3 regions of the Methylobacterium sp. WL12 genome follow, and region 2 is predicted to be linked to each of the others. Evidence: predicted binding sites of a transcription regulator. Region 2 holds the regulator's gene; each other region holds the start of a gene.
The links. The regulator PhoB, encoded in region 2, activates phosphate uptake and scavenging genes when phosphate is short. The targets are predictions, from matches to a motif close to TGTCATNNANCTGTCAT.
Positions count from the first base shown of each region.

Region 1: a site for PhoB is predicted at 1,129-1,145, ahead of FV226_RS03535 (inorganic phosphate transporter). Genes of this name have one in related genera too.
Region 3: a site for PhoB is predicted at 1,258-1,274, ahead of FV226_RS00705 (Orn/Lys/Arg decarboxylase N-terminal domain-containing protein). Genes of this name have one in related genera too.

Region 1 is NZ_VRUW01000005.1:24,874-27,070, forward strand. It holds gene rsgA (ribosome small subunit-dependent GTPase A) at 39-1,052, shown strand; gene FV226_RS03535 (inorganic phosphate transporter) at 1,198-2,197, shown strand, end outside.
Region 2 is NZ_VRUW01000052.1:10,054-12,250, forward strand. It holds gene phoU (phosphate signaling complex protein PhoU) at 1-600, shown strand, start outside; gene phoB (phosphate regulon transcriptional regulator PhoB) at 663-1,364, shown strand; gene FV226_RS17965 (protein-disulfide reductase DsbD domain-containing protein) at 1,361-2,197, opposite strand, start outside.
Region 3 is NZ_VRUW01000001.1:146,352-148,548, reverse strand. It holds gene FV226_RS00705 (Orn/Lys/Arg decarboxylase N-terminal domain-containing protein) at 1-1,211, opposite strand, end outside; gene FV226_RS00700 (DUF1007 family protein) at 1,518-2,186, shown strand; gene FV226_RS00695 (nickel transporter) at 2,177-2,197, shown strand, end outside.

The sequences.
Region 1 (2,197 bases), on a different contig from region 2:
CCGATCATCCCGACGCCCTCCCGGCCGCAGGCGCGGCCTTGTCATCCCCAGGCGCTCCCCTGCCGACCGAAGGCGCGGCCAGCCTCGGCTGGTCCGACTTCTTCGAGGACCAGCGCACGCCGGACGAAGCCGGATTCGCGCCGATGCGGATCGCCCTGGTCCACCGCTCCCGCCTGACCGCCCTGTCGACCGCCGGCCCCGTCGAGCTGCTCCTGCCCGTCCACGCCAGCACCGGCGACGTGACGGTCGGCGACTGGGTCCTGGCCGACCCGCGGACCCTGACCCTGCACCGGCGGCTGTCGCGCAGGACCGTGCTGCAGCGGCGCACCGAAGGCGGCAAGGTCCCGCAGGTGGCGGCCGCCAACGTCGACACCCTGTTCGTCGTCACCTCATGCAACGCCGACTTCAACCCGGCCCGCCTGGAGCGCTACCTCGCGCTCGCCAACCAGGGCGGCACCGACCCGGTGATCCTCCTCACCAAGGGCGACCTGACCGACGACGTCGAGGCCTACCGCCGGCAGGCCGCAGCGCTCCAGCGCGGGTTGTCGGTGGTCGGCGTCAACCCGCGCAGCCCGGACGCCGCGGCGGCGCTGGCGCCCTGGTGCGGGCCCGGGCAGACCGTGGCGCTGGTCGGCTCGTCCGGCGTCGGCAAGTCGACGCTCGTCAACACGCTGGCCGGGCCCGGCCAGGACGCGCCGCAGGAGACCGGCGCGATCCGGGAGCACGACGCCAAGGGCCGCCACACCACGACGGCGCGCTCGCTGCACGCGATGGCGGGCGGCGGTTGGGTGATCGACACGCCGGGGATGCGCACGCTCCACGTCAGCGACGCCGCGGAGGGGATCGAGACGCTGTTCGCCGAGATCACCGAGCTGGCGCCCGACTGCCGGTTCCGCGACTGCACCCACGCCCACGAGCCAGGCTGCGCGGTGCAGGCCGCCATCGCCGAGGGCGCCCTCGACCCCGATCGCCTGGACCGCTGGCGCAAGCTCGTCGAGGAGAACCGCGACAAGACCCCGGCGACGGCGCCCCGCCGCCCGCGCAGGCACTGAGCGCGCGACCGGTCTTCAGGCTTTCGGGGAGTCGTAACCGCGCCGTCCCGGGCGGATCGGCCGTCCGTGCGCACGGCGTCACCGGACCGTCATGCGCGGTGCCTATCCGAAGGCGGCCGAACTCCGATCGCCGTCGAGATCCATCATGTCCGATTCCGCCAGCCTCACGCCGCCCCGGGTGGGCGCCGAACCGCGGCGCGCCTCGGACCCGACGCTCGATCGCGGCATGCATCCGGGCGGGATCATCGCCTTCCTGCTCGTCCTGGTGGCGGGCCTGGTCTACGCCGTCGTCAGCCTGATCGCCGACATGAACGCCGTCGGCCAGTCGCCGCTGGCGATCGGCGCCTTCGTCCTCCTCGGGCTCGCCCTGCTGATCGCGCTCGCCTTCGAGTTCGTGAACGGCTTCCACGACACCGCCAACGCGGTGGCGACCGTGATCTACACCCACTCGATGCCGCCGCTCGTGGCGGTGATCTGGTCGGGCGCCTTCAACTTCCTCGGGGTGATGCTGTCCTCGGGCGCGGTGGCCTACGCCATCGTCACGCTGCTGCCGGTGGAGCTGATCCTGCAGGTCGGGTCCGGCGCCGGCTACGCGATGATCTTCGCCCTGCTCATCGCCGCGATCATCTGGAACCTCGGCACCTGGGCCTTCGGCCTGCCGAACTCCTCCTCGCACGCGCTGATCGGCTCGGTGATCGGCGTCGGGCTCGCCAACCAGCTGATGGCGCCGGAGGGCTCCGCGACCTCGGGCGTCGACTGGGCCCAGGCGCTCGGCGTGTTCAAGGCGCTGCTGTTCAGCCCGCTCATCGGCTTCGTCGCCGCGGCGCTCCTGCTGCTGGCGCTCAAGTTCACCGTGCGGCGCAAGGACCTCTACGAGGCGCCGAAGGGCGACACGCCGCCCCCGCTCTGGATCCGCTCGCTGCTGATCCTGACCTGCACGCTGGTCTCGTTCTTCCACGGCGGCAACGACGGCCAGAAGGGCATGGGCCTGATCATGCTGATCCTGATCGGCGCCGCGCCGACCGCCTACGCCCTCAACCGCACCATGGCCGACGACACCACGCCGGCCTTCATCCAGACCTCGCAGAACGCCAGCACGGTGTTCGCCGGCCACGGCGGCACCACGGCCCAGCCCGACGCCGCGG
Region 2 (2,197 bases):
GTTCGCCGCGACACCCAGCTCGCCCAGGCTGTGATCCTCGCCGACAAGCGCCTCGACACCCTCCAGCGTGAGATCGAGGAACGCTCGGTGCTGCTCATCGCCCGGCGCCAGCCGATGGCGATCGACCTGCGCGAGACGATCTCGGCGATCCGCGTCTCGGGCGACCTCGAGCGCATCGGCGACCTCGCCAAGAACATCGCCAAGCGCGTCGTCGCGATCAGCGACCAGGCCCAGGCGCAGAAGATCGTGCTCGGCGTGCAGCACATGAGCGACCTGGTGCAGGAGCAGCTCAAGGACGTGCTCGACGCCTATGCCAGCCGCGACATCTCGGCGGCCCACAACGTCTGGGAGCGGGACGGCGAGATCGACGCGCTCTACAACTCGCTGTTCCGCGAGTTGTTGACGTACATGATGGAAGATCCGCGCAACATCTCGTTCTGCACGCACCTGCTGTTCTGCGCCAAGAACGTCGAGCGCATCGGCGACCACACCACCAACATCGCCGAGACGATCCACTATCTCGCCACCGGCGAGAACCTCGCCGGCGACCGCCCGAAGAACGACGCGTCGAACTACGCGACGGTGACGCCCGGCGCCTGAGACGCCTGTCGGCGTCTCACGGCGGCCAAGGAAGTCGGGCGGCCCGCCCGGGAGTGCCCTGCATGCGTACGCGGATCCTGATCGTCGAGGACGAGGAGGCGCTCACCACCCTCCTGCGCTACAACCTCGAAGCCGAGGGCTTCGAGGTCGATTCCGCCGCCCGCGGCGACGAGGCCGAGTTGCGCCTGCAGGAGCAGGTGCCGGACCTGATCCTGCTCGACTGGATGCTGCCCGGCCTCTCGGGAATCGAGCTGTGCCGCCGGGTGCGGGCGCGGCGCGAGACGGCGTCCCTGCCGGTCATCATGCTGACGGCGCGCGGCGAGGAGGGCGACCGCATCCGCGGCCTCGGGACCGGGGCCGACGACTACATCGTCAAACCGTTCTCCGTGCCGGAGCTCCTGGCCCGGGTCCGCGCGCTGCTGCGCCGGGCCAAGCCGACCCATGTCGCGAACCTCCTGGAGGCCGGCGACATCGAGCTCGACCGCGACAGCCACCGCCTGCGCCGGGCGGGCAGCGAGATCCATCTCGGGCCGACCGAGTTCAAGCTGCTCGAATTCCTGATGCAGAGCCCCGGCCGGGTCTATTCCCGCGAGCAGCTCCTCGACGGCGTCTGGGGCCACGACGTCTACATCGACGAACGCACCGTCGACGTGCATGTCGGCCGCCTGCGCAAGGCCCTGAACCGCACCGGCGAAACCGACCCGATCCGCACCGTCCGCGGCTCGGGCTACGCCTTCGACGAGACGTTTTCGGGCGAAGATTAGGGCACCTTCGTTCCCGCGCCGTCGAGCCCCGCGCTGCGGCCCGTCGCCGTCACGGCGTCCAGCGCGCTCAGCATCGTGCCCTCGGTGAGGATCTGCGGCAGCACCGTCGGCTCGCCTGGCCCTGCGTAGAGCAGGTAGAGCGGCACGCCGCTGCGGCCGTGGCGCTCGAGCAGGCGGGTGATCTCCGGATTCTGGTTGGTCCAGTCGCCCTTGAGGTAGGTGACGTCGCGGGCGCGCATCGCTGCGCCGACCGCCGCCGTCCCGAGCGAGGTGCGCTCGTTGACCTGGCAGGTGATGCACCACGCCGCGGTCATGTTGACGAAGACCGGCCGGCCGCCGGCCAGCAGCGCGTCGAGGCGCGCCTGCGTGAACGGCTCGACGCCCTCGGCCCTGGCCTGGGCGCCCGGCGCGATCCGGTCGCGGTCGAGGGTGAGGGCGAGCGCCGCCACGCCGACGACGGCGAGCACCGCGAGGCCGCGGGCGAGCTGCGCCCGCACCGGGCGCGCGTCGCGGCCGAGTTCCCACGCCCAGGCGGAGAAGCCGAGCAGCACCAGTCCGATCAGCGCGGCGAGCAGGCCCTGCGGCCCGACCTGCTGGGCCAGCACCCAGACCAGCCAAGCGACCGTGGCGTAGATCGGGAAGGCCAGCGCCTGCTTCAGCACGTCCATCCAGGCGCCCGGGCGGGGCAGGGCGCGGAGCGCCGCCGGCCACAGGGTCAACGCCAGGAAGGGCAGGGCGAGGCCGAGGCCGAGGCTCGCGAACACCACGAGGCCGGCGGCCGTCGACTGCGTCAGCGCGAAGCCCACCGCCGAGCCCATGAAGGGGGCGGTGCA
Region 3 (2,197 bases), on a different contig from region 2:
ATCTGCGAGGCCTGGCTGAAGCTCGCGAGCTGCTTGTGGGTCGATTGCGTGGCGATGATGCCGGGGGAGGTCTCGTCGAGCCCCTTCAGCCCCATGGCGAACCGGCCCACGAAGAGCGGATGGAACTTCATGAAGCCGGCCCAGGCCTCGTCGAACAGGATGTAGTCGCACAGGTGGCCGATCTTCTCGACGACGCCCTGCGCGTCGAGGATCGTGCCGTCGTAGGTGCACTGCTCGATCACCGCGACGCGGAACGGGCGCTCGCGGCGCCAGGCCTCCTTGTCCTCCACCAGCGGGTTGCGGCGGATTTTTTCGCGAATGGCCTGCTCGTCCAAGGCCTCGTGGTAGATCGGGCCGATCAGGCCGTAGGCGTTGCGGTCGGTCTCGAGGAAGATCGGGATGCCGCCGGCGAGCATCAGCGCGCCGTGGTGGGCCGCCTTGTGGTTGTTGCGGTCGAACAGCACGAGGTCGCCCTCGGCCACCAGCGAGCCCAGCACCACCTTGTTCGAGGCCGAGGTGCCGTTGAGGACGAAGTAGGTCTTCTCCGCCCCGAAGATCTGGGCGGCCTCCTTCTGCGCCCTCAACGCCGGACCCTCGTGGGTCAGCAGGTCGCCGAGGTCGAGGACCGAGTTGTCCAAGTCGTCGCGGAAGATCGCCTCGCCGAGATGCTCGACGAAGATCCGCCCGATCGGCGAGCGGTTGTAGAAGATGCCGCCGTTGTGGCCCGGGCAGGTCCAGAGCTGGTTGCCCTTCTCGGCGTAGTCGACGAGCGCGCCGAAGAACGGCGTCTTCAGGGTCTCGGCATACTGCGTCACGCGGGAGACGAGGCCGCGGGCGATGAACTCGGGCGTCTCCTCGGCGAGGAAGATGTAGCCGTCGATGAAGTCGAGCAACTCGACCGGGATGTCTTCCAGGCGCTTGCGGCGCACGAGGATGACGATCGGCATCTCCAGCCCGCGCCGGCGCATCATGTCGATCAGCGACGCCGCCTTGCCGTCGAGGCCGCGCTTGCCCCAGTCGACGACCATGCAGCCGATCGCGGCGTCGGTCTGGACGGCGATCGCCGCGTCCTCGACGCGACGCGCGCGGATCACCTCGAAGCCGCGGCCCTCGACCGCCGTGACGATCTGCGCGACGCGGACGCCTTCGAGGTCGTCCGGATCGAAGGCCGGCGCGCACATCAGCACGGTGAATCGGCGGTGGAAGTCCATGGCGTGCCTCTGGCGTAGTGGGTCGGCGCCTGCCTGCGACGCCGTCGTGACGGTTGGATGACGGTCGCGCCGAATGGCGCGGGACCCGGCGGGCGCGGGCGGCCGACATCTGGTTCGCCCGGGTAATACGATCGCGTCGCCAAGGCCATGACGACGATGCCGCCGGGCGCCCGGCCGACATCGGATTCGGCGTCGCCTCCCGCGGGACTTCCCCGTTGCGGTTCGCCTCGCTTTCGCCCCAGCGGATGCCGACAAGACATGCGCTTAACGGATCCTTCACCTCAGCGCCGCGAGCGTCCGACCCGCATGAAGCCGAATCTCGCGATCCTTCGTCCTGCCCTCGCCGCCGCGCTGCTGGCGCTCGCGACCCTGCCCGCCGCGGCCCATCCGCACGTCTGGGTGACGGCAAAGGCCGAGATCGCCTACGCCGACGGCAAGGTCGTCGCCGTGCGCAACGTCTGGACGTTCGACGCCGCCTACACGGCCTTCGTCACGCAGGGGCTGGACGCGAACAAGGACGGCAAGCTCACGCCGGACGAGCTGCAGACCCTCGCCACCGAGAACACCGGCAACCTCGCCGAATTCGGCTACTTCACCAAGCTGAAGGTCGGCGGCAAGGAACAGGCCTTCGCCGACCCGGTCGAGCCGCGGATGGCGATGGAGGGCGACAGCCTCACCCTGAGCTTCCGCCTGCCGCTGAAGACGCCGCCGTCGCAGGGGCGCGGCGTGCTGGCGCTCGAAGTCTACGACCCGACCTACTTCGTCTTCTTCGGCCTGTCGGAGGCGCCCGACGCGGCGACGCTCGTCGGCGCGCCCGCCGGCTGCGCCGCCACGGTGACGCGGCCCAAGACGCCCGAGCCGAAGACGGCGGAGGCCGGATCGCCGGGCATGAGCGAGGCGTTCTTCGAGGCGCTGACGGCGGCCTCGGGCTACGGCGTGCAGTTCGCGAACCGGGTGCTGGTCGCGTGTCCGTAGGCGCCGCGCTA